Regions from separate parts of the Kitasatospora sp. NPDC087271 genome, predicted to be linked through region 2. Evidence: riboswitches for the same ligand, from Rfam matches in the RefSeq annotation. Region 2 holds a riboswitch; each other region holds the start of a gene.

Region 1 (9,575 bases), on a different contig from region 2:
TCAAGGCCGTCCCGGTCCGCCACCCCGGACGCTGGGTGGGCGCCGTCGTCATCGCCCTGCTCGCGGCGATGCTGCTGAGCGCCCTCTTCACCAACCCCGCTTTCAAGTGGGACATCGTCGGGCAGTACCTGTTCCACGACAGCATCGTGCACGGCATGGTCGTCACGCTGGAACTGACCGTCCTCTCCATGCTGATGGGCGTGATCGGCGGCATCGTCCTCGCCGTGATGCGCCTGTCCCCGAACCCCCTGCTCTCCGGCACCGCCTGGATGTACATCTGGGTCTTCCGCGGCACCCCGGTGCTGGTGCAGCTGGTGTTCTGGAACTTCCTCGGCCTGATCTGGGCCAAGCTGTCGATCGGCGTCCCGTGGGGGCCGGAGTTCTGGTCCGCGGACACCAACGTCCTGATCCCGACCTTCGTCGCCGCCCTGCTGGGCCTCGGCCTCAACGAGGCCGCCTACATGGCGGAGATCGTCCGCGGCGGCATCCAGTCGGTGGACGAGGGCCAGACCGAGGCCGCCCACGCGCTCGGCATGAGCCGGTTCCAGACCATGCGCCGGATCGTCCTGCCCCAGGCCATGCGGGTGATCATCCCGCCGACCGGCAACGAGACCATCTCGATGCTCAAGACCACCTCGCTGGTCAGCGTGATCTCCCTGGAGGAGATCTTCCGGGCCGGTCAGGTCATCTACTCCCGGAACTACCAGAACATCCCGCTGCTGATCGTGGTCAGCCTCTGGTACCTGTTCTTCACCTCGCTGCTGACCATCGGCCAGTACTACATCGAGCGCTACTACGCCCGCGGCTCCAACCGGACCCTCCCGCCCACCCCGTTGCAGCGGCTGCGGGGCCTGTTCGCCGGGAAGCCCGCCCCGAAGACCGGCGCCGACGTCGTCCCGGGGCTCGAGGGAGGTGGTCACGTATGACCGACCTGAGCAAGACCCCGGCCGCCGCCACCGGACAGCCGATGGTGCGCGCCGAGGGCGTCCACAAGTCCTACGGCTCCGTGCACGTGCTCAAGGGCATCGACCTGGAGGTCAAGCAGGGCGAGGTGTTCTGCCTGATCGGCCCCTCCGGCTCCGGCAAGTCGACCTTCCTGCGGTGCATCAACCACCTGGAGAAGATCAACGGCGGACGCCTCTGGGTGGACGGCGAACTGGTCGGCTACCAGCAGAAGGGCGACAAGCTCTACGAGCTCAAGGACCGCGAGGTCGCCGTCAAGCGGCGCGACATCGGCATGGTCTTCCAGCGCTTCAACCTGTTCCCGCACATGACGGCCGTCGAGAACGTCATGGAGGCCCCGGTCCAGGTCAAGGGCGAGAGCAAGGCCGCCGCCCGGGAGCGGGCGATGGTCCTGCTGGAGCGGGTCGGCCTCGCCGACAAGGCGAAGAACTACCCCTCCCAGCTCTCCGGCGGCCAGCAGCAGCGCGTCGCGATCGCCCGCGCGCTGGCCATGAAGCCCAAGCTGATGCTGTTCGACGAGCCCACCTCGGCGCTCGACCCCGAACTGGTCGGCGACGTCCTCGACGTCATGCGCGGCCTCGCCGAGGAGGGCATGACCATGGTGGTCGTCACCCACGAGATGGGCTTCGCCCGCGAGGTCGGCGACGCGCTGGTGTTCATGGACGGCGGCGTGGTGGTCGAGTCCGGCAACCCCCGCGAGGTGCTCACCGACCCCCGGCACGAGCGCACCCGCGCCTTCCTCTCCAAGGTGCTGTAGAACCGTACCGACCGGCGCCCGGCAGGCTGCTCCTGCCGGGCGCCGACGTTTTCCCCACCCAGGTAATAGGCTGGACGCAATCAGCCCGTTACCGACCTTCTGGAAGGACCTCCGTGGAGCTCGCCTCGTACGCCGATCTCGCCGTTCGGCTGGTGAACACCGAGGAGCCCGGGCGCGGCACCGACACGCTGACGTCCGTGGACGCGGTGCGCGGCCTGTTCTCCGACTCCTCGCGGGCCGCCGCACAGGCCGACGAGTCCGACCTGCCCCGGCTGCGGGCGGTGCGGACCAGGCTGCGCGGGGTCTTCGAGGCCGCCGCCGAGGGCGACGAGATCCGGGGCGTCGACCTGCTGAACAGCCTGCTGATGGAGTACCCGGTCAGCCCGCTGGTCTCCGGGCACGACTACCTGGACGACGCCGGCCGGCCGCGCTGGCACCTGCACCTGGCCGACAACTCGCCCACCGCCACCGCGCACTTCAGCGCGGTCGCCTGCATGGGCCTGGCCGTCCACCTGACCCAGCTGGGCGCCGACCGGCTCGGCATCTGCCAGGCCGCGCCCTGCCGCAACGCCTACCTGGACACCTCGACCAACCGCTCCCGCCGCTACTGCTCGGACCGCTGCGCGACCCGCGCCAACGTCGCCGCGTACCGGACCCGCAAGCGCCAGGAGGCCGAGGCCGCGGCACTCGGCGCCGCCGGCTAGGTCCTGTCCGGGCCGGGCCCAGGGGGTCAGAGCTCGTCCGCCCAGACGCCCAGGCGGCGGGCCAGGCCCGGCACCCGGGCCAGCCGGGTGCCCAGCAGCAGCCGCTCCAGCCGCCGCCCGGGCGCCAGCCAGGCCGGGCGCGGGCGCAGCCGCAGCAGTACCCGGCCGAGCACCAGCTCGTCCGGGACCGGGCCGTAGCTGCGGCTGTCGCTGTCCACCGGCCGGTTGTCGGACAGCAGCCACCAGCCCCTCGGACGCCGCTCGGCGGCCCGCTTCACCACCAGCAGGTCCTGCTGGAAGGGGTGCCGGAAGAGCACCACCGCGCCGGGCCGGATCGGCGCGCCGTAGCGCACCAGCAACTGGTCGCCCTCGCGCAGGGTCGGGACCATCGACGGGCCCGCCACGTCGACCAGCCCGAACGGCACCGCGCCGCCGCCCCGCCCCCGGGGTTCCGTGCCCATCGGTTCCGCGTCCGCCGGTTCCGTGCTCCGCGCCACGACTCCTCCTCCCGGACCGCCCGGTCCCAGTCTGCCGTACGGACCGTCACCCCGTTCGATCCGTTCGATGTCCGGATTACCCCGGTTCCGGGTCCGCCTTTTGCCCTAGGCCCACCGCCCGATCGCGAAACCCCGGGCGCGGAAGGGTAATCTCGGGCGCGGGAAGACGATCTAAGGAAGGACTCCCATGTTCTCTCGTCTGTTTGCACCGCGCGCCACCGCCCACGCCCACTGTGACCTGCCCTGCGGCGTGTACGACCCGGCGCAGGCCCGGATCGAGGCCGAGTCGGTCAAGGGCACCCAGGAGAAGTACCAGGCCAACGAGGACCCGGCTTTCCGCACCCGCGCCCTGATCATCAAGGAGCAGCGTGCCGAGGCCGTCAAGCACCACATCTCGGTGCTGTGGAGCGACTACTTCAAGGCCCCGCACTTCGAGAAGTACCCGCAGCTGCACCAGCTGATCAACGACACCCTGAAGGCCGCCTCGGCCGCCAAGGCGTCCACCGACCCCGCCACCGGCCAGGCCCTGCTGGACCTGATCGCCGAGGTCGACAAGATCTTCTGGGAGACCAAGCAGGCCTGAGCCTGACGCGTCGCCACCCGACCGCCCCCGTCCGCGAGCCCGGACGGGGGCGGTCGTGCGTTCACGCCCCATCCGAGCCCGGTAAGGGTTGCCTAGCCTGAGTGGCTGTTATGCTGCCAGGGCGTCCGAGGGGGAAGTCCGGTGTGAATCCGGCGCTGACCCGCAACGGTGAGCACGGCCCCGGGGCCGCGCCAGCCCGATCGCCCCCGGCCGCTGAACTCCCGACAACTCGCCGTGGACTGCGAGGGGATGGCGCCCGGGCCCGCGCCCGACCGGTGCCGCCCCCGCGCACCCGCGGCCCGAGGCAAGGCGCACCGTGAGCAGCACCGCAGCCGCGGGCAGTGGCGCAACGAGCCCGCCCGCCCGCCGAATACCCGCCCTCCCGCTCGCCGTCGGCCTGGCCGCCGCCCTGCTGCTCTCGCTGCTCTGCGGCGTGGCGCTGGGCGCCTCCGGGATCGGCCTGCCCCGCGCCCTGCGGCTGCTGGCCGCCGGGCTGACGGGCGGACGGCTGGAGGCGGACGAGGCCGCCGCCTACGCGATCGTCTGGGAGATCCGGCTGCCGCGCGCCGTGCTGGCCGCGGTGGTCGGCGCCGGGCTGGCCGCCACCGGGGTCGCCGTCCAGGCCCTGGTGCGCAACGCGCTGGCCGACCCGTTCGTGCTCGGCATCTCCTCCGGCGCGGCCGTCGGCGCCAACGCCGTGCTGCTGCTCGGCGCCTTCGCCTCGCTCGGGGTGTGGGCGATCTCGGCCTCCGCGTTCGGCTCCGCGCTGGTCGCCATGGTGCTGGTCTACCTCGCGGCGCGCACGGCCTACGGGCTCACCCCGCTGCGGCTGGTGCTCACCGGCACCGCGCTCTCCTACGGCTTCTCCGCCGCCACCGCGCTGATGGTCTTCGCGGCCGCCCGCGGCGAGGCCGCCCGGGACGCCATGATGTGGCTGCTCGGCAGCCTCGGCGGCGCCACCTGGGGCTCGGTGCCGATCGCCGCCGCCACCGTGCTGGCCGGCCTGGCGTACCTGGCCTGCGCCGCCGGCCGGCTGGACGCGCTCGCCATGGGCGACGAGACGGCCGCCTCGCTGGGCGTGGACCCGGACCGGCTGCGCCGCGAGCTCTTCGTGGTGACCGCCGCCGTCACCGGCACGGTGGTGGCCGTCAGCGGGGCGATCGGCTTCGTCGGGCTGATGGTGCCGCACCTGGCCCGGATGCTGGTCGGCGCCGGGCACCGCCGGGTGCTGCTGGTCGCGCCGCTCGCCGGGGCGCTGCTGCTGGTCTGGGTGGACATCGTCTCGCGCACCCTGCTGGCGCCCGCCGAACTGCCGGTCGGGGTGGTCACCGCGGTGCTCGGGGTGCCCTGTTTCCTGCTGCTGATGCGCCGTCGCGGCTATTCCTTCGGAGGCCGCTGATGGATCTCGCCCTGGACTCCGTCTCGGTCGAGCTGGCCGGCGCCCGGCTGGTCCACGACGTCGCCCTGGACGCCGCCGCCGGGCAGGTGGTCGGACTGGTCGGGCCCAACGGCAGCGGCAAGTCGACGCTGCTGCGCTGCGTCTACCGGGCGCTGCGGCCGGCCGCCGGGGCCGTCCGGCTGGACGGCGCGGACCTGCACGCGCTGACCGCGCGCGAGGCCGCCCGGCGGGTGGCCGCACTCCCCCAGGAGCACTCCGCCGAGTTCGACTTCACGGTGGCCGAGGTGGTCGCCATGGGCCGGCTGCCGCACCGGCGCGGGCTGGGCGGCCCGGGTGCGGACGACCACGCGCGCTGCACGGAGGCGCTGCGCAAGGTCGGCGCCGAGCAGTTGGCCGGGCGGGGCTTCCTGAGCCTGTCCGGCGGCGAGAAGCAGCGGGTGCTGATCGCCCGCGCGCTGGTCCAGGAGCCCCGGCTGCTGGTGCTGGACGAGCCCACCAACCACCTGGACATCGGCCACCAGTTGGACGTGCTGGCCCTGGTCCGGGAGGCCGGCCCGACGGTGCTCACCGCGCTGCACGACCTCAACCTGGCGGCCGGCCACTGCGACCTGCTGTACGTGCTGCGGGCCGGCCGGATCGTCGCCTCGGGGCCGCCCGCCGAGGTGCTCCGACCCGCCCTGCTGGCCGAGGTGTTCGGCGTCCGGGCCACCCCCGTCCGGCACCCGGTGACCGGCGCCGTCCAACTGCTCTTCGACCGGATCTGACCCACCCCCGAAGGAACCCCCGTGCGCACCAAGGCCGTTGCCATCACCGCCCTGCTCACCCTCGGGCTCACCGCCTGCGGCGCCGAGATCGCCCCGAGCGGCGACGCCACCGCCGCCTCCGCCCACTACCCGGTGACCGTGGAGAACTGCGGCACCAAGCTCACCTTCCCGCAGAAGCCCGCCCGGACGGTGACCAACGACGTCGGCATCACCGAGCTGATGCTCGCCCTCGGCCTGGCCGACCGGATGGCCGGCTACGTGATGCCCGACGACAAGGGCCGGGTCGACCAGGTCGCCTGGAAGGACGGCTACCAGCAGACCGCGTGGCTCTCCAAGAAGGAGATCACCAAGGAGATCGTGCTGGGCGCCAAGGCCGACCTGGTCTTCGCCGGCTGGCACTACGGCTTCGACGAGGGCCGCGGCTTCACCCCGCAGGCGCTCAAGGACCTCGGCATCCCCTCGTACGTGCTCAGCGAGTCCTGCCGCAGCGGCAAGGGCACCGAGCGCGGCGTGATGTCCCCGCTGGACGCGCTCCACACCGACCTGGCCAACCTCGGCGAGATCTTCGACGTCCGCGACCGGGCGGACAAGCTGGTCGCCGATTTCAAGGCGCAGGTCGCCGCCGCCCCGCAGCCCGAGCGCCGGCCGTCCGTGTTCCTGTACGACAGCGGGCAGGACAAGCCGTACACCGCCGGGAAGTTCGCCGCGGCCGACGAGATCATCGCCAAGGCCGGCGGGACCAACGTGATGGGCGACCTCTCGGACACCTGGGTCACCGTCGGCTGGGAGAGCGTGGTCCAGCGCGACCCCGAGGTGATCCTGATCAACAACTACGGCGAGACCGGCGCCGACGCCAAGCGCGCCTTCCTGAAGTCCTTCCCGCCGCTGGCCGGCGTCTCGGCGGTCAGGAACGACCGGATCTTCGTCCTGGACTACGTCGACCTGGTGGAGAGCCCGCGCAACCCGGCCGCGATCACCGCGCTGGCCGACTACCTGCGCACCGTCCCCGCCCGCTGACCCGCCCGCCCCCGGCCCGGGCCCCGATCCGGGCCTGGGCCGGGGGCGGGGGCGCGCAGTAGGCTCGCGGCATGATCCGCACCGCCGTCGTGACCGACGTTCCCGTCATCCTCGCCCTGATCCGCGAGCTCGCGGAGTACGAGAAGGCCCCGGAGGAGGCCGTGGCCACCGAGGAGCAGCTGCGCGACGCCCTCTTCGGCGCCAACCCCGCGCTGTTCGCCCTGATCGCCGAGGACGACGCCACCGGCGAGCCGGTCGGCTTCGCGGTCTGGTTCCTCAACTTCTCGACCTGGCGCGGCACCCACGGGATCTACCTGGAGGACCTGTACGTCCGCCCGCTGTCCCGCGGCGGCGGCCACGGCAAGGCGCTGCTGCTGGAACTGGCGCGGATCGCCGTCGAACGCGGCTACGCGCGGGTGGAGTGGTCGGTGCTCGACTGGAACACGCCCTCGATCGACTTCTACAAGTCCCTCGGCGCGGTGCCGATGGACGACTGGACCGTCTACCGGCTCACCGGCGAGGCCCTCGCCGCCGCCGGCGGCGGTCACTGAACGGACCGCCCGAACCCCTGCCACCCTGCGTCGCGATGGCTTACCATGAGTGACTCCCGAGCCCCGGCCGGCGTGCGGAAGGCGGTAAGGTCTCAGGCGGATACGCGGCGTCCGGTCGCCCCGCGAAGGGTATGACCGGTACGTACCGCACCACCCCTCTGGACAGTTGGGGCGAAGCAGTTGAGCCAAGCAACAGACAGTGCCGCGGCCACCGGCCCGGAAGCACAGCGCGTCACCCAGGAGGTGAGGGTGTCCCAGATCGACGGCGAGCCCGGAGTGCAGGACTTCGTGGAGGTCCGGCTGCCCGCGGCGGGTGCCTACCTCTCGGTCCTGCGAACAGCGACGGCCGGCCTGGCGGCGCGGCTCGACTTCACCCTCGACGAGATCGAGGACCTGCGGATCGCGGTCGACGAGGCCTGCGCCATCCTGCTCCAGCAGGCGGTGCCCGGCTCCGTCCTGACCTGCGAGTTCCGGCTGGTCGGCGACTCGCTGAAGGTGACCGTCGCCGCCCCCACCACCGACGGGAAGGCACCCGAACGGGACACCTTCGCCTGGACGGTGCTCTCCGCCCTGGCCGGCGAGGTCGACTCCTCGGTCGGCGAGGACAAGACCGTGTCGATCAGCCTGCACAAGAAGCGCGGCGGCCCCGTCGCCCACTAGCCGGGGCGTCGACCAGCACCGCACAAGGGCCGTCCGCCCGGTCCCCGATCAGGGGCCGGGCGGGCGGCGCCCGGTACCGCCCCCCACGCGGTACGACCAACGAGACGATGCCGGGGCCCGAGGGCCCCGGTGCTCCCGGAACGGAACGGGGGAATGGCCGTGAGTGATCTGGACCGTACCGGCCTCGCGACGGCGGGACCTGCCGTACCGACCCAGGCGAGCGTTCCTGGCCTCGCCGCCAACGACGATGCGCACCCGAAGGACGCCCACCGGATGAGCCACCCGACCGAGCCGACGTCTGAACCGTCGCCCGCATCCCCGCCCCCGTCCGATCCGGCGGACGAGGCCGCGGACCTGCGCACCGCGGTGCCCACCCAGGCGCCGGCCCCGGCCCCGCACCGCTCGGGCGCACCGGACCGGGAGGCGGCCCGCGCGCTGTTCGTCCGGCTGTCCGCGCTGCCCGACGGCTCCCCGGAGCGCGTCGAGCTGCGCAACCAACTGGTGCGGATGCACATCCCGCTGGTCGAGCACCTGGCCCGGCGGTTCCGCAACCGGGGCGAGCCGCTGGACGACCTGACCCAGGTCGCCACCATCGGCCTGATCAAGTCGGTGGACCGCTTCGACCACGAGCGCGGGGTCGAGTTCTCCACCTACGCCACGCCGACCATCGTCGGCGAGATCAAACGGCACTTCCGTGACAAGGGCTGGGCGGTCCGGGTGCCGCGCCGCCTCCAGGAGCTGCGGCTGTCGCTCACCACGGCGACCAGCGAGCTCTCCCAGCGGCACGGGCGTTCCCCCACGGTGCACGAGCTCGCCGAGCACCTGGGGATCTCCGAGGAGGACGTCCTGGAGGGCCTGGAGTCCGCCAACGCGTACTCCACGCTGTCCCTGGACGTCCCGGACAGCGACGACGAGTCGCCGGCCGTGGCGGACACCCTCGGCGCCACCGACGAGGCGCTGGAGGGAGTCGAGTACCGCGAGTCGCTCAAGCCGCTGCTGGCCCAACTGCCGCCCCGGGAGCAGAAGATCCTGGTGCTGCGGTTCTTCCGGAACATGACCCAGTCGCAGATCGCCGCCGAGGTGGGGATCTCCCAGATGCACGTGTCCCGCCTGCTGGCCCGGACCTTGGCCCAGCTGCGGGAGAAGCTCCTGGTGGAGGAGTAGGACTGACGGCCGCCCAGCCGGCGGCCGACCCCCGGCGGCCCTGTGCGCTCAGCCCTCGTGCGAGGCGTACAGGGCCGCCGTCGACTTCGGGTTCAGCAGCGCGCCGATGCCGACCAGCCCGAGCAGGCCGACCAGCACGCCGACGCCGATCATCGCGCCGCCGCTCTCCAGCATGTAGTACCCGATCGGCAGGCAGATCGAGTTGGTGAGCACGGCCGGGCTGCGGCCCCAGCGGCGCTCCTTGAGCAGCGCGCGGGCGGCCAGCACCGGCAGCACGCCGAGCAGCACGATGACCAGGCCGCCGAACTCGTTCAGGGCGAGCTGCTTGGACTGGCCGGACAGCGCGGACACCATGTCCCAGACGCCGACGACGGCCAGCGCGGCGCCCTCCAGGGCGGTGATGGCGGCGCCCACGGTCAGCGGCAGGGGGCGGGCCGGGCCCGCCGTGGGTACGGGTGCGGAGGATTCTGCGGTCACTCCAGCAGGGTAGCCGCCGGTTGGCCCGTACCGACCCGT
Region 2 (9,575 bases):
CGACGTCCGCGCCAGGCGGGCGGAGTCCCGCCTCGGCTGAGTCGTTCCCGTACGCGAGAGGGGCCCGGATCCAGTCGGATCCGGGCCCCTCTTCGTCGTGCCCGCTCTTCTCCTCGTCGCGCTCGTTCTTCGACGGGCGCTGCTACGCGCCGCCGGTGTGCACGCTGAACGCCGAGCGGCGGGCCGCCCGTGCCACGCCCGGATCCGGGTGCACGCCCGAGACCGCCGTCAGCACCGAGGCCGCCCGCGGGTGCCCCGACTGCCGGGCCCGGGCGAACAACCGCACCGGGTCGCCCGCCGCGGCGCCCTCGACGTGGCCCACCAGCAGCTCCGTCTCGCCGTGGTCCAGCACCGCCGCAGCCGTGTCCACCCACAGCCAGGCCGCGTCCTCCGCCCCCAGCACGTCCGCCGGCGAAACGCCCTCGTCCGAGCGTTCCGCCAGCCACAACAGCGCGTACGGGCGCAGCACCGGCTCGTCCACCGAGGCCCGCACCGCCTGCTCGGCCGGGCCGCCGGCCACCCGCAGCGCCTCGAAGGCCAGCCCGCGCACCAGCGCGTCGTCCCCCTGCGCCGCGTCCAGCAGCTCCGCCACCGCCCGATCGGCCGGACGGGCCGCCACCCAGGCGCGGAACTCGGCCCGCGCCGGGCCCGGCGAGTAGTCCGCGCAGGCGTTCAGCAGCTCGAAGGCGCTCTGCTCGATGTGCCCGGCCGCGGTCTGCGCGACCGTGCAGATCTCCTCCAGCTTCGCCCGCACCGCCCAGTGGCCCAGCGGCGACAGCTCGGCGGCCTCGTCCCTGCGGACCACGGCCCCGACGGCCGCCAGGCCGTCCAGCATCCAGTCCAGGACCGCGGCCACGTCCGCCGGCGACGGCGGGGTGTCGATCTGCGGCTCCCGGCACGTGCCGCGGACCGCCGAGACCGCCGAGGCGGCGTGCGGCACGGGCGACAGGCCCGAACCGTCCGTGCCACCCACCCGGCGCTCGTCCAGCCCCCGGCGCAGCAGCTCCAGCAGTTCGCCGTCCGACACCGGACCGGCCACCAGGTGCAGGAACGACAGCAGCTGCGGCGCCTGGTCCACCGCCTGGCCGGCCAGCACCGCGAACACGCCCCGCAGGGCGGCGGGCGGCACCGGGGCGAGCAGCGTCCAGGCGTCGAACAGCGCCGACCAGCCGCGGACGACCGCCTCGTCGTCGTGCTCCCAGGCGTGCAGGCGCCAACCCGGGACCGCACCGCCGTCCCTGGCCTCCACCAGGCCGACCAGCAGCGCCTGCCCCCACGCCTTGGCGGCGGCGCCGACCGTCATGGCCAGCGCCCGACCCGCCGCACGGGCGTCATCGGGCAGCAGCTCGCCCCGCTTGTCGACCTCTTCCAGGTCCCCCGCCCAGCGGGCGATCCGGACGGCGTCCACCAGCATCCGGCGGGCCAGCGGCGCCAGCTCGGCCGGCGCGGGGAAGCCCTCCGGTACGGGAACCCTCCCCCGACCGGGCGCCGCAGCGGGCCCTCGTCGGCGGGGTACCCCGGCCCCGCCCGGCTTGCCGGCGGCGGGCCGGTGGGCCGTACCGGGGAGACGGGTCACCGTCGCACCAGTACCGATCGTCGGAGGGAGCGGGGCATCACGGTCGCGCGGATTCCGAGACGTCACGTCGAGCAGTCTTCCCCTTGTACCGGCCTTCTGTCACATCCGGTTGGCTGTACGGACGGGCGGCCGTCGACGGCACCTCCCCAAGATCGGGCAACAATCGGGCAACAGACGCAAACCGCCTGGCCGGAAACAGATGGCGGGGTCATGCCATCACGGCTCGACCCTTGCGGCGGCGGTCGCGCTACCCGCCCGGCCGGTCACACTCCGTGGCCGACAGGTGAGGTCCGGGTTCCGTACGGAGGCCCCGCGGGTGTGACTTCTCGCGCGGGGGGGGGCTGGGTTCAGAGAAGGGGGGTGAGCCAGCGGCGGAGGAGTTCGGTGTAGTGGGTGGGGGCGGAGTTCCAGAGGGTGGCGTGGTCGGCGCCCGGGAAAGGGCGGAGGCTGACCACACCGGGGCGGGCGGCGGCGAGGCGCTCGGCGGCGCGGAAGGGGGCGACCTGGTCGTCGGGGCTGTGCAGGACGAGGGTGGGGACGCGCAGGTCGGCGCCCTCGGCGATGCGGCTGAAGTCGGCGAGGTCGACGCCGGTGCGGCCCTCGGCGGCGAGTGCGCCGAGCTCGGCGGCGGCGCCGGTGTAGCCGGCCCGGGCGGCGCCGCGGCGGGCGGTGGCGGGCAGGTCGAGGACCGGCGAGTCCAGGACGAGGCCGCTGATGGCATGGGCCCAGGCGGAGCGGGAGGCCGTCTGGAGGGCCATGGTGGCTCCGAGGGACCAGCCGTACAGGATGACCCGGCCGGCGCCGCTGTCGAGGGCGAGCCGTACCGCCGACTCGACGTCGCGCCACTCGGTCTCGCCGAAGTGGCCGAGCCCGTCCGGCGAGGCCGGGGCGCCCTGGTCACCGCGGTAGGTGACGGCGAGGGCGGGCAGGGCCAGGCGGTCGAGGACGGGGAGGACCGGGAGGGTCTGCTGCCGGTCGGCGCCGGGGCCGTGGACGAGGATCACCCAGGTGCCGCGTTTGCCGTCGAGGCGCCAGGCGGGGAGGGCGCCGAGTTCGCCGTCGGCGGCGGTGTCGGTGAAGGGGAGGCCGAGCGCCTCGGTGGGGTCGCCGAGGTGGACGCGGGGGGTGAAGCGGACCTCGGTGCCGGGGGTGAGGGTGCCCCGGTCCGCGCGGACGAGGCGGCGGGTGACGCCGTTCTCGTCGCTGTGCAGGACGTCCTCGACGACGGCGTGGCCGTGGTCGTCCCATTCCACGGCCCAGCGGCCGGGGCGCAGGCTCTCGGGGCGGCGGTTGAAGGTGATCCGGCCCGCGGCGAGGCTCCGCACCAGGACGGGGCCGGACTCCCGGGCGGCGCTCGCCGGGTGGACCAGCCGTTCGGAGGCCCGGCGGCCGATCACCAGGACGGCGGCCCCGGCGCCGACGACGGCGGCCGCCACGACGGCCGCGGTTCCCCAACGCATATCGCTCCCCGCTCTGCTGGTCTTGGACCGGACGGTGTCCGGGCGGTGTCCGGGCACCAGTTCACCGGGGGGCCGCGCGGGCGGCCACCGGGCTGGGCCGTCCGGGGCACGGCGGGGCCTCGGGCTGGGCGGGCGTCAGGCAGGGCGGGGCGGGCGGATCGGAGGTGGCGACGGGGCTCCGAGGTGTGACCAACCCCTCCGTGACCTCGGTTGACTCCCGGTTCGGCCGCGTGATGGGATCCTGGGGCCAAACGGAGGCATGCAGAGGAAGCCGGTGCGAGTCCGGCGCGGTCCCGCCACTGTCACCGGGGAGCACGCTCGGAACATTGCCACGGCGGACCGTCAGAAGCCGCTGGAAGGCCCGGGGGTGCGTCCGACCCGGAAGCCAGGAGACTCTCGCCCCCGGTACGTCGATCCAGGGCGCGGACCCTGAGTGAGGACACGCACGCGATGCAGGCTGCCCCGCCCCGCCGGACCCCACGCGGCCTTCCGCCGAACCCGCCGTGCGCCCGCTGACCCGCGCCGCCGCGTTCGCGCTCGGCGCCGCCGCGGGCTTCGCCGCGGACGCCCGCTTCGCCGACCCCCGGCGCGGCCACCCGGTGGCCGTCTTCGGCGGTGCGGCGACCCGGCTGGAGCGGCGGGTGTGGCAGGACGACCGGGTGGCCGGCGCCGGGTACACGGCGCTGTGCGTGGGCGCGGTCGCGGCCGGCGCGGTGGCCCTGGAGCGTACGGTGGGCCGGCGTCCGCTGGGCCGGGCCGCGCTGGCGGCCGCCGCGACCTGGACGGTGCTGGGCGGCACCTCGCTGACCCGGGAGGCGCGCACCATCGGCCGGTCGCTGGCCACGGGCGACCTGGCGGCCGCGCGGGAGCGGCTGCCGCACCTGTGCGGGCGGGACCCGAGCGCGCTGGACGGGCCTCAGATCGCCCGCGCGGTGGTCGAGTCGGTGGCCGAGAACACGGCGGACGCCGTGGTGAACGCGCTGGTCTGGGGCACGCTGGCGGGCACCCCGGGACTGCTGGCGTTCCGCGCGGTGAACACGCTGGACGCGATGGTCGGCCACCGCTCGCCGCGGTACGCCCGGTTCGGCTGGGCCTCGGCGCGGCTGGACGACGTGGCGGGCTGGCCGGGCGCCCGGCTGACGGCTCTGCTCACGGTGGCCGCCGCGCCGCAGCCGAAAACGGCCTGGCGGGTCTGGCGGCGGGACGGTTCGGCGCACCCGAGCCCGAACGCGGGCCAGGCGGAGGCGGCCTTCGCGGGCGCGGTGGGCGTCCGGCTGGGCGGGACCCTCCAGTACGGGGAGCGGGTGGAACACCGGCCGGTGCTGGGCGCGGAGTTGCGGCCGGTGACGGTGGACGACATCGAGCGGGCCTGCGTGCTCTCCCGGCGGGTGGGCGCGCTGGCCCTGGGTACGACGGTCGCGGGGCACGTCGCGCTGCGCTTGCTGACGACACGGTGGAGGGGAAGGGCATGAGCAACGCACTGCTGGTCGCCGGGACGACCTCGGACGCGGGCAAGAGCGTGGTGACCGCGGGCATCTGCCGCTGGCTGGCCCGGCAGGGGGTGCGGGTCGCGCCGTTCAAGGCGCAGAACATGTCGCTGAACTCCTTCGTCACCGCCGACGGCGCCGAGATCGGCCGGGCGCAGGCGATGCAGGCGCAGGCGGCCAGGGTGGAGCCGGAGGCGGCGATGAACCCGGTGCTGCTGAAGCCGGGGGCGGACGGCCGCAGCCAGGTGGTGCTGCTGGGCCGGCCGGTCGCCGAGGTGGGCGCGCTGGACTACCGCGAACGCAAGCCCGTCCTGCTGGAACGGTCGCTGGAGTGCCTGGCGGATCTGCGCCGCCGCTACGAGGTGGTGGTCTGCGAGGGCGCCGGTTCGCCCGCCGAGATCAACCTGCGGGACCGGGACATCGCCAACATGGGCCTGGCGACGGCCGCCGGGCTGCCGGTGGTGGTGGTCGGGGACATCGACCGCGGCGGCGTCTTCGCGGCGATGTACGGCACGCTGGCACTGCTGTCGGCGGAGGACCAGCGGCACGTGGCGGGCTGGTTCGTCAACAAGTTCCGCGGCGACGCGCGGCTGCTGGCGCCCGGCCTGGACATGCTGCACGGGCTGACCGGCCGTCCGGTGCTGGGCACCCTGCCGATGCTGCCGGGCCTGTGGCTGGACGCCGAGGACTCGCTGGACCTGTCCACGGTGGTGGACCGGGTGGACGGCCGCGGCCCGCTCGGGGCGGACGTGCTGCGGGTGGCCGTGGTGCGCTTCCCCCGGCTGTCGAACTTCACCGACCTGGACGCGCTGGCGCAGGAGCCCGGCGTGCTGGTGCGCTGGGTGACCCGGCCGGAGGAACTGGCCGACGCCGACCTGGTGGTGCTGCCCGGCACCCGGGCCACCGTGGCCGACCTGGCCTGGCTGCGCGAACGCGGCCTGGAGCCGGCGCTGAAGGCGCGGGCGGCGGCCGGGCTGCCGGTCCTCGGGGTGTGCGGCGGCTACCAGATGCTGGCGCGCGGGATCGAGGACGAGGTGGAGTCCGGGGCCGGCTCGGTCGAGGGCCTGGGCCTGCTGCCGGCGCACGTGCGGTTCGGCGCCGAGAAGGTGCTGGCGCGGCCGGTCGGCACGGCGTACGGGAAGCGGGTCGAGGGGTACGAGATCCACCACGGAGTGGTGGCCGTGGAGGGGGGCGAGCCGTTCTTCTCCGATGACGACGGGCACGGCCTGGACGGCTGCCGGGTCGGCCCGGTGTGGGGCACCACCTGGCACGGCGCGCTGGAGAACGACGGCTTCCGCCGTGAACTCCTGCGCGAGGTCGCCGCGCTGGCGGGCCGGGCGTTCGTGCCGGCGCCGGACACCTCGTTCGCCGAGGCGCGCGAGGCCCGGCTGGACCGGCTGGGCGACCTGATCGAGGAGCACGCGGACACCGACGCGCTGTGGAAGCTGATCGAGGGCGGGGTGCCGGCGGCCGGATCGCTGCCGTTCCTGGCGCCCGGGGCACCTGGGGAGTATGCATGAGTGACGTCCGCTATCCGTTCACCGCGATCGTCGGCATGCCCGACCTGCGGCTCGGACTACTGCTCAACGCGGTCTCGCCGGCCGTGGGCGGCGTGCTGGTGCGCGGCGAGAAGGGCACCGCGAAGTCGACCATGGTGCGCGCGCTGGCCGGCCTGCTGCCGACCCTCGCGGCCGTCGACGGCTGCCGGTTCGCCTGCGACCCGGCCGCTCCGGACCCGCAGTGCCCGGACGGGCCGCACGACCGCCCTTCGGCGTCCGAACGCCCCGCCCAGCTGGTCGAGTTGCCGGTCGGCGTGGCCGAGGACCGGATCGTCGGCTCGCTCGACCTGGAACGGGCGCTCGCCGAGGGCGTCAAGGCGTACGAGCCGGGGCTGCTCGCCAAGGCGCACCGCGGCGTGCTCTACATCGACGAGGTGAACCTGCTCCAGGACCACGTCGTGGACCTGCTGCTGGACGCCGCCGCGATGGGCCGCTCGTACGTCGAGCGCGAGGGCGTGTCGGTGCGGCACGCCGCCCGCTTCCTGCTGGTCGGCACGATGAACCCGGAGGAGGGCGAGCTCCGGCCGCAGCTGCTCGACCGGTTCGGCCTGACCGTCGAGATCGCCGCCACCCGGGACCCGGCCGAGCGCGCCGAGGTGGTCCGCCGCCGGCTCGGCTACGACGCCGACCCGGCCGGCTTCGCCGCGCGGTTCGCCGCGGACGAGCAGGCGCTCGCCGAACGCATCACCGCCGCGCGGGAGTTGCTGCCCAAGGTGGAGCTGACGGATGTGGCACTGCGTCAGATCACCGCCGTGTGCGCCGCGTTCGAGGTGGACGGGCTGCGCGCCGACATCGTGATGGCCCGCACCGCCGTCGCGCTCGCCGCCTGGGACGGGCGGACCGAGGTGCTGGAGGAGGACGTCCGCAAGGCCGCCCAGCTGGCGCTGCCGCACCGGCGCCGCCGCAACCCCTTCGACGCGCCGGGGCTGGACGAGGAACAGCTCGACCGGACGCTGGAGGAGCACGCGCAGCCGCAGGAGACCTCGGAGTCGTCGGAGCCATCGGAGCCCGAGGAGCCCGGGGGCTCGGGAGAGGCTGAGGGCGACGGCGAGGGCGACGGCCCCGAGGACGACGGTCCGGGCCCGGACGGCGGCCCCGGCGGCGGCCCGGACGGCGGCGGGGCCCCCGAGCCCGCCTCTGGTCCGGAGGCATCGGCCGCCGAGCCGGACGAGCCGCTCCAGCAGCCCGTACCGGCCCAACACCCCGCCCCCGCACGGGAGTCGGCGCCGGCCGCAGCCGGCGACCCGTACCGGACCAAGCTGTTCACCGTGCAGGGCACCGGCCACGGCGCCCAGGGCCGCCGCTCCCCCGCCGAGACCACCGGCGGGCACACCGTGCGCGCCCGGCGCCCCCGGGGTGCGCTCAGCCGGCTGCACCTGACCGCCACCTTGCAGGCCGCCGCACCGCACCAGGCGGCACGCGGGCGGACCGGCCGGGCGCTGGTGCTGCGCAAGGACGACTTCCGCGAACAGGTCCGCCAGGGGCGGGAGTCCAACCTGGTGCTGTTCGTCGTCGACGCCTCCGGCTCGATGGCCGCCCGGCAGCGGATGACCGCCGTCAAGGGCGCCGTGCTGTCCCTGCTGATGGACGCCTACCAGCGGCGCGACAAGATCGGCATGATCACCTTCCGAGGCGCGGACGCCGAACTGGCGCTGCCGCCGACGTCGTCCGTGGAGGTCGGCGCGGCCCGGCTGGAGTCGCTGCCCACCGGCGGTCGCACCCCGCTGGCCGCCGGCCTGCTGCGCGCGCACGAGGTGCTGCGGGTGGAGCGGCTGCGCGACCCGAGCCGCCGCCCGCTGCTGGTCGTGGTGACCGACGGCCGGGCCACCGGCGGGCGGGACGCGCTCGCCCGGTCGCAGCGCGCGGCCGCGCTGTTCGCCGCGCAGGGCACCGCCAGCGTGGTGCTGGACTGCGAGTCCGGCCCCGTCCGACTCGGCCTCGCCCGCACCCTGGCCGGGCTGCTCGGCGGCACCGCCGTCAGCCTGGACGAGCTGCGCCCCGAGGGCGTCGCCTCGCTCGTCCGCGAGAACCGGCAGGACAGCCGGCGCGAGAACCGTCGCGAGAACCGTGCCACCACCATGCGAAAGGCGGCCTGAGCCGACATGCCCAAGGGTGTCCCCGAGAGCGTCCCCGACGACGGCCTGACGACCCGTCAGCGTCGCACGCAGCCGATCACCGCCGTGCACACCGGCCCCGGCAAGGGCAAGTCCACGGCCGCGTTCGGCATGGCGCTGCGGGCCTGGAACCAGGGCTGGCCCGTCGGGGTGTTCCAGTTCGTGAAGTCCGCCAAGTGGAAGGTCGGCGAGGAGAACGCGCTGCGCGTGCTAGGCGCCTCCGGCGAGGGCGGGACGGTCGACTGGCACAAGATGGGCTCCGGCTGGTCGTGGATCCAGCGCTCCAGCGAGATGGAGATGGACAGCGAGGCCGCCGCCAAGGAGGGCTGGGAACAGGTCAAGCGCGACCTGGCGGCCGAGACCTACCGCTTCTACGTGCTGGACGAGTTCACCTACCCGATGCACTGGGGCTGGGTCGACCCGGAGGAGGTCGTGTCGGTGCTCAAGGACCGCCCCGGCAGCCAGCACGTCGTCGTCACCGGCCGGTACGCGCCCGAGCCGCTGACCGAATTCGCCGACCTGGTCACCGAGATGACCAAGGTCAAGCACCCCATGGACGCCGGCCGCAAGGGCCAGCGCGGTATCGAGTGGTAGACCGTTGAGCACTGCCGGCAGGCCGTTGGCCGCCATCCCCCGCCTCGTCATCGCCGCGCCCTCCTCGGGCGCCGGCAAGACCACCGTCGCCACCGGCCTGATCGCGGCGCTCACCGCGCGCGGGCTGGCGGTGTCCCCGCACAAGGTCGGCCCCGACTACATCGACCCGGGCTACCACGCGCTCGCCGCCGGGCGCCCGGGCCGCAACCTGGACGCCTTCCTGTGCGGCCCGGAGCGGATCGCCCCGCTCTTCCTGCACGGCGCGACGGGGGCGGACGTCGCGGTGGTCGAGGGGGTCATGGGCCTGTTCGACGGGGCCTCCGGGCGGGGGGAGCTGGCCTCCACCGCGCACGTCGCCAAGCTGCTGCGGGCGCCCGTGGTCCTGGTGGTGGACGGCTCCTCGCAGTCCCGGTCGGTGGCCGCGCTGGTGCACGGCTTCGCCTCCTGGGACCCGGAGGTGCGCCTCGCCGGGGTGATCCTCAACCGGGTCGCCTCCGACCGGCACGAGCACCTCCTGCGCGAGGCCCTGGAGGAGGGCTCGGGCGTGCCCGTGCTGGGCGCGCTGCGCCGCTCCACGGCGGTCGCCACGCCGTCCCGCCACCTCGGGCTGATCCCGGCCGTGGAGCGCTCGGCGGAGGCCCTGCGCGCCGTCGCCGACATGGGTGAACTCGTCGCCGCCTCGGTCGGCTTGGACGCCCTGCTCGAACTCGCCCGGACAGCCCCGGAGTTGACCGCCGAACCGTGGAACCCGTCGGCCGAGGTCGACCCGGTGGCCGGCACACCGC
Region 3 (9,575 bases), on a different contig from region 2:
TCGCGATACCCGCGCTCGCCCTCGCCACCGTCCTCCCGGCGGCCGCCGCCGCCCAGGCCGCGCCTGCTGCCGCGACCTCGTCCCCGACGCTCCGCCCCGACGCCGCCGCCGGCGGCTGGCTCGCCCGCCAGCTCGTCGACGGCGACCACTTCGAGTCCGTCTTCAACGGGACCGCCTACCCCGACCAGGGCCTGACCATCGACGCCGTGCTGGCCTTCGCCGCCTCGCACAGCTCCGACCAGGCCGCCGCGAAGGCCACCGCCTGGCTGGCCAAGCCCGAGATCATCACCGGCTACCTCGGCGACGGCACCACCGAGGCCTACGCGGGCGCGACCGCCAAGCTGCTGCTCGCCGTCGAGGTGCGCGGCGGGAACCCGACGGCCTTCGGCGGCGTCGACCTGCCCGCCCGGCTGCGCTCGCTCCAGACCGCCGACGGCCGGTTCTCCGACCGCTCGCAGTGGGGCGACTACAGCAACGCCTTCGGCCAGTCCCTGGCCGTGATCGCCCTGCACCGCACGGCCGGTGGCGCCCCGGCGGCGGCTGTCGACTTCCTCGCCAACAGCCAGTGCGCGGACGGCGGTTACCCGCTGTCCTTCGGCCAGGCCACCTGCACCAGCGACCCGGACGCCACCGCGCTCGCCGCCCAGGCCCTCGCCGCGACCGGCCGCACCGCCAAGGCGAACACCGGGCTCGGCTGGCTGACCGCCCACCAGAACGCCGACGGCGGCTTCTCGGCTGCCGGGGCCGCCGCGTCCAACGCCAACACCACCGGCCTCGCCACGCAGGCGCTGCTGGCCGGCGGGCGCTTCGGGGCCGGTCTCAAGGGCTGGAGCAGTCTCGTCAAGCTCCAGCAGGGCTGCTCCGCCGACCCGGCGGTGCGCGGGGCCGTCGCCTACGACGCGAACGGCTTCAACGCGGCCACCGGTGCCCGGGCCACGGCACAGGCCGTCCTCGGCCTGGCCGGCACCCCGCTGGCCGCCCTCTCCGCCGCCGGTGCCCGCCCGGACGCGCCCGTGCCGGCCTGCCCGGCGACCACCCGCTGACCACCCGCTGACCACTCGCTGACCCCGAAAGGAGAGCTCCGATGACCGACACCCTGGCGCCCGCGCGCCCGGCCCGCCGTACCCTCGGCTCGATCGCCGCCGCCGCCGCTCTGACCGCAGGCCTGCTCGGCGTCTCCGCCGTCCAGGCCCCGCAGGCGCGGGCCGCCGCCTGTGACGGCACCACCGGCGTCACCGTCGTGGTCGACTTCACCGCCGTCGGCGGCGGCATCCAGACCGGCTGCGCACCCGGCGACCCGGCCAGCGGCCTGGCCGCGCTGACCGGCGCCGGGTTCGCGTACACCTTCCACCCGCGCTACCCGGGCTTCGTCTGCACCATCAACGCCCTGCCGACGACCTGCACCAACCCCACCGGCAGCGCCTACTGGTCGTACTGGCACGCCCAGCACGGTGGCCCCTGGTCCTACAGCAACCTGGGCGCGGGCAGCTACAACCCGGCACCCGGCGACGTCGAGGGCTGGTCCTTCGGCGCCGGCGCCCAGCCAGGCGTCACCGCGCCCTGACCCCCGGGGACACCCCGGTGCCCCGGCCCCTCCGGAAGGGGGGCCGGGGCACCGCGTACCCGTGGCTCAGCTGCCGTGAGATGCCCTCCGGCGGCGGACGAAGCGCTCGACCAGCAGTACGGTGGCGACGGCCGCCACGGTGAACAGCAGCGTGTTGGCCACGATGCCGCCCGTGGCCAGCCAGCCGGGTTCCTCGCCGTTAGGCAGCGTGGTGTCGGTGAACAGCCCGCCGATGCCGGTCAGCACCCCTCGTGCGAGGTAGACGGCGGCCAGCGCAGCAAGGCCGACGGGAAGGGTGAGGACGATCGACGCGAGGTAGTAACGCCCGTTCTCCGTCAGCCCGCCCAGGACGGCCAGTCCGCCGACCAAGGCCACATAGCCGCCCGCCACCCATCTGGAAACACCCGTCGGCATCCGTTCCCCCCGTCCTGTCGGTCCGGCGGCGGATCCGTCGGGCCATCGTGGTTCTGTCCCGCCGGAGGGGAGGCGATCCGTGGTCGGCTCCCCTCCGGCGCAGTGCGGTCAGCTGCCGTAGCGCAGCGAGACGGTGTCGCCGAGGTGGACCGTGGTGGCCCGGGTGGCGCCGGTCGCGGCGCCGCCGTCCAGGCCGACCTGCCAGGTGGACGAGCCGCTGTTGGCCGTGCCGTTGAGCGCGGTGACGGTGCCGCCGCCGGTGGACGGCGTGACGGAGGTGACGCAGCCGCCCGGGGTGGCGCTGCCTGCCGCGTCGAGGACGTCGCCGAGGGTTGCGGTGGTGCCGGTCGGGGTGAGGGTGACGGCGCAGACCTTGGGCGTGCCCGTGCCGTCGTCGACGACCAGGGCGAGCCTGGCGGCGGTGCCGGCGGTGAAGCCGGTGGTGGCGGCCCAGGCGGGCTCGCCGGTGGTGGTCGGGGTCGGCGGGGTGGCGGTGAAGCCGGCGCCGGCGACGGCGCGCAGGCCGTCGACGGAGGCGTAGGGGGAGGGGGTGGTGTCGGTGGGCAGGTACTTGAAGCCGCCGCCGGGCTTGAACTGCTGGGCGATCAGGAAGTCGACGGGGCTCTTGCCGGTGCCGCTGGTGAAGTCGGTGCCCTGGGGGTTGATGCCGCAGGCGTTGAGGCCGGAGACGGCCCAGCCGTTGGAGTCGGTGTTGACGCCGAACATGGCGTTGAAGGCGCCGGAGGCGGTGAGCTTGCCCTTGAGGAAGTTCTTGGCGGCGACGATCGCCGGGTCGGTGGCGGCGACGCCCCCGGTGCAGAGCGAGGCCATGGCGGCGCCGGTCATGTCGATGTCGCTGCCCTGGGCGAGGGCGTTCGGGTCGCCCGCGGCCTTGCTGAAGTTCCAGCCGCCATCGTTGTGCTGGTTGGCGCGCACCGCGGTGACGGAGGCGTCGAGCAGCGGCTGCGGGACGCGAGGGCTGCCGGCCTGGGTTTTGGCGCCCGCGAGGGCGAGGAGGCCGAAGACGGTGCCGTTGAAGTTGGCGGACGGGCCGTAGTAGCCGGGTTCGGCGGTCTGCCAGTAGGCGGCGAGGTCGGCGACGAGGTTGCGGCCCGGGCCGACCCGGGCGGGGTCGATGCCGGCGGCGTAGGCGTTGAGGATGCCGCGCTCGTAGTCCGTGACGACCGGCGAGGCGCTCGGCCAGCCGGGGGCGGCGAGCTGGCCGCGGTAGACCAGGCGGGCGTTCTTGGTGGGGTCGCCGCCGGGGGTGACGTCCGCGGCGGCCGTGCCGGCGGCCGCGAGTGCGCTGAACGCCCACTCGTTGGAGAGCCCGCCGCCGGTGACGTAGCTGCCGTCGGCGGCCTGGAGCGACTTCAGGTAGGTGACGCCGGTGCTCTTCGAGGTGGCTATCTGGGTCGGGCTGGCCGTCGCGTGGGCGGGGACGGCGGAGAGCAGGAGCGCGCCGGCCGTCAGGGCGACGGTGACGGCGGAGGCGGCGCGGGAAGGTGTGGTCCGCGAGGGGGCGAGGAGGGACATGGGACAGGCTCCTTGGGGTGGCGGGCGCCGACCCTGCCCCGGAGTTCCGGCGTCCGTTGGAGGGCGCGCGACTGCCGGAGCGGTCGCCGCCCGGATCGCGTGGGCCGGCTTTCGCCATGGTGCGTGGCCGGGCGGGCATTCGGGCTCAGGGCGGCGCGATCGCCACCCCACACCGCTGCGCGTCAGCCCCGGATTCGCACCGGGTTCCCCCGCTCGGCCACCGCGGACGCTACCGCACGGCGCACCGGCCTACGAGGTGACGTAGTCGATATGACGACCCGTTGACTCCCGTTCGACCGGCGTGGTCTGATGAACCGATTTTTTGCCCTCGGCATTCAGGGGAAGCCGGTCCAACTCCGGCGCTGACCCGCAACCGTGGACCCACCTGTGGTGGGTGAGCCGGAATGCCTGGACCGGGGGCCTGTTCACAGAGCACTTGCGTCGTCGCGGACTACGACGCGGTCCGGACGGTCCCTGCCCAGGAGACCGTGGGCTGCGCCGTTGCGTCCTGCGTCGACCGACCAGGGAGTCGTCGTGAGGGTCAGCAGCAGTCGCACACGTCACAGGAACCGGGACCTCGCCTCCTTGGTGGTCGCCGGTGCTGTCGCGGTCGCCGCCTGCGGAAGCGTCCTGTTCGGGCGCCCCGGTACCGCGGCCGCCGACCCGATCGAGCAGTGCACGGCGACGACGGGCGCGATCGTCGCCGTCGACTTCACCCACTGGGGCGGCGGCGTCGTCCGGGGCTGCGACGCCCACCCCACGACCGGGATGAACCTGCTGCACGCCGCCGGCTTCACCACCGCCGGAACCGAGCACGACGGACCCGCCTTCATCTGCCGACTCGGAACCGGGACCTTCAACAGCGGCACCCAGTACCCGACGCCGGCCGAGGAACCCTGCGTCAACACCCCGCAGGCCACCGCGTACTGGTCGTACTGGATCGCCGAACCCGGCCAACAGGCGTGGTCCTACAGCCGGTTCGGCGCCGGGACGCAGAAGCCCAAGCCCGGCGAGGTCGAGGCCTGGGTGTACGGCGGCACCGACATCGGCGGCACCAGCGGGGCGCCGGGCTTCACGCCGGACTCCGTCCGGGCGAAGAGCGGCGGCTCGTCGGCTTCGCCGTCCGCCTCGCTGTCACCCTCGGCGACCCCGAGCCCGACTCCGACCTCGACTTCGACCGGGCCGTCCGCCACCGGTGATCCGGTGGCCGCCGCGGCCTGGCTGGCCCGTCAACTCGTCGGCGGCGACCACATGGAGAACTGGGCCGTCGAGGGCCCGGACTACCCCCGGACCGCCCTCACCGCCATCGCCCTCGCCGCCGCCGGCACGCAGGACCCGGCGCTGCGCCGGACGACCGCCTTCCTCTCCGCCCACGCCGACGCCTTCCTGTATCCCGACGGACCGGCCGGCCGGCCCGATGCGAAGGCCGCTGCACTGCTGGCCCTCGTCGCCGAGAGCACCGGTGGCGATCCCCGGGCCTTCGGCGGCCGGGACCTGATCGCCGCGCTCACCGGCCACGTCTGCACGGCGGCGGGGGAGAACGGCAAGTGCACCGCCGCCGGGGACTTCCTCGGCGCGGCCTCGCCCTGGGTCCAGTCCCTCGGCGTCATCGCCCTCCAGCGCGCCGGCGTCACGCCACCCGCCCCGGCGCTCGCCCGCTTCACGGTGCTCCAGTGCGCCGACGGCGGGGTGGCCGGATCGATGATCGTCGCCGGCGACCACTGCGAGTCCGACCCGCTCACCACCGGCCTCGCGGTCCTCGCCCTGCGCACGGCCCCCGGGTACGAGACGGCCGCGAAGAAGGCGTCGGACCAGCTCGCGGCCGGACAGCAGGCCGACGGTTCCCTCCTCCCGTACCTCGGCGCCCCCGGTGACACCATCAGCACCGCGAGCGCGGCCCAGGCGTTCAGGGCCACCGGACAGGACACCCGCCGGGCTGCCGCCACGGCCTGGCTCGCCGCCCGGCAGGGAACGGACGGCGGCTTCGGCCCCGACGCGTCGACCACCGACCCGGACCCGGCGGCCACCGAGCAGGCGATCCTGGCCCTGACCGGCACCGACCTCACCAGCGTCCGGCACAACCCGGACGCCACCACCCCGCCGACGACACCCGCCAGCACGCCGCCGACCTCGCCCGCGACCACGCCGCCCGCCGGGAGAACCCCCGACGCCGCCAAGGGCAGCGCCTACCTCACCGACCCGTCCCGCCTGATCAACGGCCGCTACTACGAGGGCTTCCCGGCCTTCGCCGACTTCGGCCTCACCATCGACGGCGCCTACGCCCTCGCGGCCACCGGCACCGACGACGCCGCGCTGCGCAGGATCGTCGACTTCCTGGACCAGCCGGGCAAGGACGCCAGCGAGCGCACCGTCAACGACTGGACCGGCATCGGCACCGAGTACGCAGGCGGCGGCTCGATCGGAAAGGAGGCGCTGCTCGCCGAGGCGGTCGGCCGCAACCCGCGCGCCTTCGGCGGCCACGACCTGATCGCCGCCCTGGCCGCCCTCGTGTGCACCAAGGCCGACCAGAGCACCGGCTGCGCGGCGCCCGGCAACTACACCTACGCGACCTCGGTGTTCTCCCAGGCGCTCGGCATCATGGCCCAGCTCCGGGCCGGGGACTCGACGAACGCGGCTCCCGCGATCGCCTACCTGAAGGGCCTCCAGCACCAGGACGGATCGTGGCCGAGCCTGATCCCCGTCACCGGTGACTCCGACGTGGACAGCACGGCGATGGCCGTCATGGCCCTCGCCCTCGTGCCGGGCGACGAAGCCGCGCGGGCCGTCGACCAGGGCCTCGGCTGGCTCGCCGCGCGGCAACTGCCCGACGGCGGCTTCCCGGGAGCGGCCGGCGACTCGACCAACTCGGCCGCGCTAGCCATCCAGGGCATGACACTGCGCCAGTCCACGTACGGCGCCCAGATCGCCAAGGCGCGCGACTTCCTGTCGGGCCAGCAGAACGGCGACGGCGGGTTCAACGTGGCCTCCGCCGGGCAGCCGGGATCGGACGTCCGCGCGTCCACGCAGGTGCTCGGCGGTGCCACCGGGATCTCGTTCGGCACGCTGTTCCGGGAGCTCGGGGGAACGTCGACGCCGACGCCCACTCCGACTTCCACCGGGACGGCGACCCCGACGGCGACCCCGACGGGTTCGCCGACCAGCACCCCGACCGGCACGCCCACGGGCACACCGACCGGCACACCTACGAACATTCCCACGAACACGCCGGGCCCGACGGGCTTGCCCGCCACGGCTGGGCCCTCGGACACCGCCGCTCCCTCGACCGGCGACGGTTCGGCCACCTGGTCGGCCGGCGGCATCGACGCCCCGGCCGATGGCAGGGGCGCGCCCGCCGGTGGCGCGGCGGCGCAGACCGGCTCCGGCAGCCTGGCCGGGACCGGAACCCAGGCCCTGACGCTGACGGCGGGTGCGGGTGTGCTGACCGCGCTCGGTGCGGCGGCGGTCCACGTCGCCCGACGCCGCGCCGCGGCCGCCCCGGGGCGGCACCGGTGAGCCGGGGACTCGGCGGGCGGCTCGGCCGGCTGTCCGGGGCGGCGGCCCTGACCTTCGCCCTCGCGTTCGGCGGCGTCGCCGCGGGCACCGCCCCTGCGTCCGCGGCGCCGCTGCCGATCGACCAGTGCACCACCACCTCCGGCGTGGTGCTCGCCGTGGACTTCAGCAAGTGGGGCGGCCCGCTGCTGCGCTCCTGCGGGACCACCCCGACCACCGGCTTCACCCTGCTCAACCAGGGCGGCTGGCAGACCACCGGGACCGGGCACGACGGTCCGGCGTTCATCTGCCGGATCGGCTACAGCGGCTTCCAGGGCGGCAAGCAGTTCCCGGCCCCGGACCAGGAGAAGTGCGTTCTGACGCCCCCGGCCACGGCCTACTGGTCGTACTGGCACGCCGATCCGGGCCAGAACGAGTGGTCCTACAGCCAGCTCGGCGCGATGAGCTACCAGCCGAAGCCCGGCAGCGTCGACCTCTGGATCTTCGGTGGCACCAACGTCGAGGGCACCGAGGGGCGGCCGGGCTTCTCACCGGACAGCGTTCGCGCGAACAACTCCAGCCCCGGTGGGCAGCCCGCCGACCCCGGCCAGGGCACCACGGGCGGCTCCGGCGGCTCCAACGGTTCCGGCGGCGGGTCGACGGGTGCCACGGGGACGACCGGCGGCAGCGGCACCGGTTCGAGCGGCGGCACCGGAAACGCGAGCGGAACCGGCAGCAGCGGCGGAACCGCCGGCACCAGCGGCGCCGGCACGGCCGGTGGCACCGGATCGGGCCGGGCCCCGGCACCCGCCAAGCCCTCGGCGGGCGGAGCCCGTCCGCCCGCGCCCGCCACCACCCCGGGGCCCGGCGCCGCCGCCACCCCCGAGGAGGGCATCACGCCGCCTGGAGCGCCCGCGCCGACGCCCGTGCCCGCCGCGCCGGTGCCGGTCGAACCGTCCACCGCTCCGCCGGCGGACGCCCCGAGCGATCAGCCGACCCCGCAGACGGTCGAGGCAGCGGCCGCGCCGATGTCCACCCCCGCCGTGCCCGGCGGCGTGGTGGACGCCAACCCGGTGGCCGACGCCCCGCACGACTCCGGGTCGATGGCCCCCGCCGTCATCGCGACCGCCCTCGTGGGGGTGCTGGGCGCGGCCACCGTGGTCGTCGCGCGACGGCGCCGCCGCCGGGCCGAGTGATCCGGTGACCATGCCCGACCAGCACGCCGCCGTCCCCCCGAAGCCCGACCCGAAGCCCGACCCGAAGCCGAAGCCGGCCCCCGGACGCGACGCCGGGAGCCGGCGCGGCCCCCGGAACCTGCACCCGCTGGCCTGGTGGACCTGGGCGCTGGCCCTGGCGACGGCGGCCAGCCGCACCACCAACCCGCTGCTGCTCCTGCTCGTCCTCGCCGTGCTCGGCTACGTGGTCACCGCCCGCCGGACCGAGGCCCCGTGGGCGCGCGGGTTCACCTACTATCTGTGGCTGGCCCTGACCGTGGTGGCGATCCGGGTGGTGTTCCGGTGCGTCTTCGCCACCGGTATCACCCCGCACGACCATCTGCTCTTCTCGCTCCCACACCTGCCCACCCCCGCCTGGTACACGGGCATCCGGATCGGCGGGCCGGTCTCCCTGGAGGCGACCCTCTCCGCCGCCTTCGACGGGCTGCGCCTGGCCTGCCTGATCTGCTGCATCGGCGCCGCCAACACCCTCGCCAACCCCAAGCGCGCCCTGCGCGTCCTGCCCGGCGCCCTGTACGAGCTGGGTGTGGCCGTGACGGTGTCGCTGAGCGTCGCCCCGCAGCTGGTGCAGAGCGTCCAACGCGTCGCCCGGGCACGGCGGTTGCGCGCCGGTCAGCGGAAGGGCGTCCGCGCGCTGCGCAGCATCGTCGTCCCGGTGCTGGAGGACGCGTTGGAGCGTTCGCTGCACCTGGCCGCCGCGATGGACTCGCGTGGCTACGGCCGCTCCGGCACCGCGACCCGCCGCTCCCGTCGCGTCACCGGCGCCCTGATGTTGCTCGGCATGTGCGGCCTGTGTGCCGGGGTGTACGGGCTCCTGGACGGGACCGCCCCCGCTGCCCTGGGGCTTCCGGCCTTCCTCGCGGGCGCCCTGCTCTGCGTGGCGGGGCTGGTCCTCGGCGGCCGGCGCGTACGGCGCACCACCTACCGGCCGGACCGCTGGCGGGCCGCCGAGTGGGCCGTCGCGGGCTGCGGGGTGACCGCCGCCGTCCTGCTGTTCGCCACCGTCGGCTACGACGCCACGGATCTCAACCCGTCGCTCTACCCGCTCAGTTGGCCGAGCCTGCCGCTCGTCCCGGTGCTCGCCCTGCTGCTGGCCGGCGCCGCCGGGGTGATCGCGCCGCCGCCGGGCCGTACCCCGGAGCCCGACACCGGTACCCGCCGTACCGGTACCGACCGTACGACCCCCGAGGTGAGCACGTGATCCGATTCGACCAGGTCGGTGTGGTGTACGACGGCGAGACCACCCCCGTCCTGCGCGACGTCGACCTGCACATCCCGGAGGGCGAGCTCTGCCTGGTGGTCGGCCGTACCGGCGTCGGCAAGTCGACCCTGCTCGG

The links. Region 2 has a riboswitch for cobalamin ahead of ACIO9K_RS30275 (cobalamin biosynthesis protein). Riboswitches for the same ligand answer to the same signal wherever they lie in the genome.
Region 1: another riboswitch for cobalamin. It lies ahead of ACIO9K_RS19275 (FecCD family ABC transporter permease); the one in region 2 lies ahead of ACIO9K_RS30275 (cobalamin biosynthesis protein).
Region 3: another riboswitch for cobalamin. It lies ahead of ACIO9K_RS33760 (prenyltransferase/squalene oxidase repeat-containing protein); the one in region 2 lies ahead of ACIO9K_RS30275 (cobalamin biosynthesis protein).

Annotation. Positions count from the first base shown of each region.
Region 1 covers NZ_JBIUYQ010000010.1:191,487-201,061, forward strand. Annotated here, with positions in the region: gene ACIO9K_RS19250 (amino acid ABC transporter permease) at 1-926, shown strand, start outside; gene ACIO9K_RS19255 (amino acid ABC transporter ATP-binding protein) at 923-1,720, shown strand; gene ACIO9K_RS19260 (CGNR zinc finger domain-containing protein) at 1,834-2,424, shown strand; gene sodX (nickel-type superoxide dismutase maturation protease) at 2,451-2,885, opposite strand; gene sodN (superoxide dismutase, Ni) at 3,109-3,504, shown strand; cobalamin riboswitch at 3,593-3,731, shown strand; gene ACIO9K_RS19275 (FecCD family ABC transporter permease) at 3,821-4,903, shown strand; gene ACIO9K_RS19280 (ABC transporter ATP-binding protein) at 4,903-5,667, shown strand; gene ACIO9K_RS19285 (ABC transporter substrate-binding protein) at 5,689-6,684, shown strand; gene ACIO9K_RS19290 (GNAT family N-acetyltransferase) at 6,756-7,235, shown strand; gene ACIO9K_RS19295 (anti-sigma regulatory factor) at 7,485-7,895, shown strand; gene ACIO9K_RS19300 (RNA polymerase sigma factor SigF) at 8,055-9,059, shown strand; gene ACIO9K_RS19305 (hypothetical protein) at 9,108-9,536, opposite strand.
Region 2 covers NZ_JBIUYQ010000023.1:46,232-55,806, reverse strand. Annotated here, with positions in the region: gene ACIO9K_RS30290 (CDP-alcohol phosphatidyltransferase family protein) at 1-40, shown strand, start outside; gene ACIO9K_RS30285 (hypothetical protein) at 143-1,576, opposite strand; gene ACIO9K_RS30280 (alpha/beta hydrolase family protein) at 1,924-3,036, opposite strand; cobalamin riboswitch at 3,300-3,432, shown strand; gene ACIO9K_RS30275 (cobalamin biosynthesis protein) at 3,540-4,508, shown strand; gene ACIO9K_RS30270 (cobyric acid synthase) at 4,505-6,043, shown strand; gene ACIO9K_RS30265 (putative cobaltochelatase) at 6,040-8,178, shown strand; gene cobO (cob(I)yrinic acid a,c-diamide adenosyltransferase) at 8,185-8,790, shown strand; gene ACIO9K_RS30255 (cobyrinate a,c-diamide synthase) at 8,795-9,575, shown strand, end outside.
Region 3 covers NZ_JBIUYQ010000032.1:16,929-26,503, reverse strand. Annotated here, with positions in the region: gene ACIO9K_RS33780 (prenyltransferase/squalene oxidase repeat-containing protein) at 1-1,043, shown strand, start outside; gene ACIO9K_RS33775 (flagellar hook-length control protein FliK) at 1,085-1,564, shown strand; gene ACIO9K_RS33770 (hypothetical protein) at 1,631-1,978, opposite strand; gene ACIO9K_RS33765 (hypothetical protein) at 2,087-3,514, opposite strand; cobalamin riboswitch at 3,648-3,724, opposite strand; cobalamin riboswitch at 3,802-3,945, shown strand; gene ACIO9K_RS33760 (prenyltransferase/squalene oxidase repeat-containing protein) at 4,049-7,027, shown strand; gene ACIO9K_RS33755 (hypothetical protein) at 7,024-8,199, shown strand; gene ACIO9K_RS33750 (CbiQ family ECF transporter T component) at 8,210-9,439, shown strand; gene ACIO9K_RS33745 (ABC transporter ATP-binding protein) at 9,436-9,575, shown strand, end outside.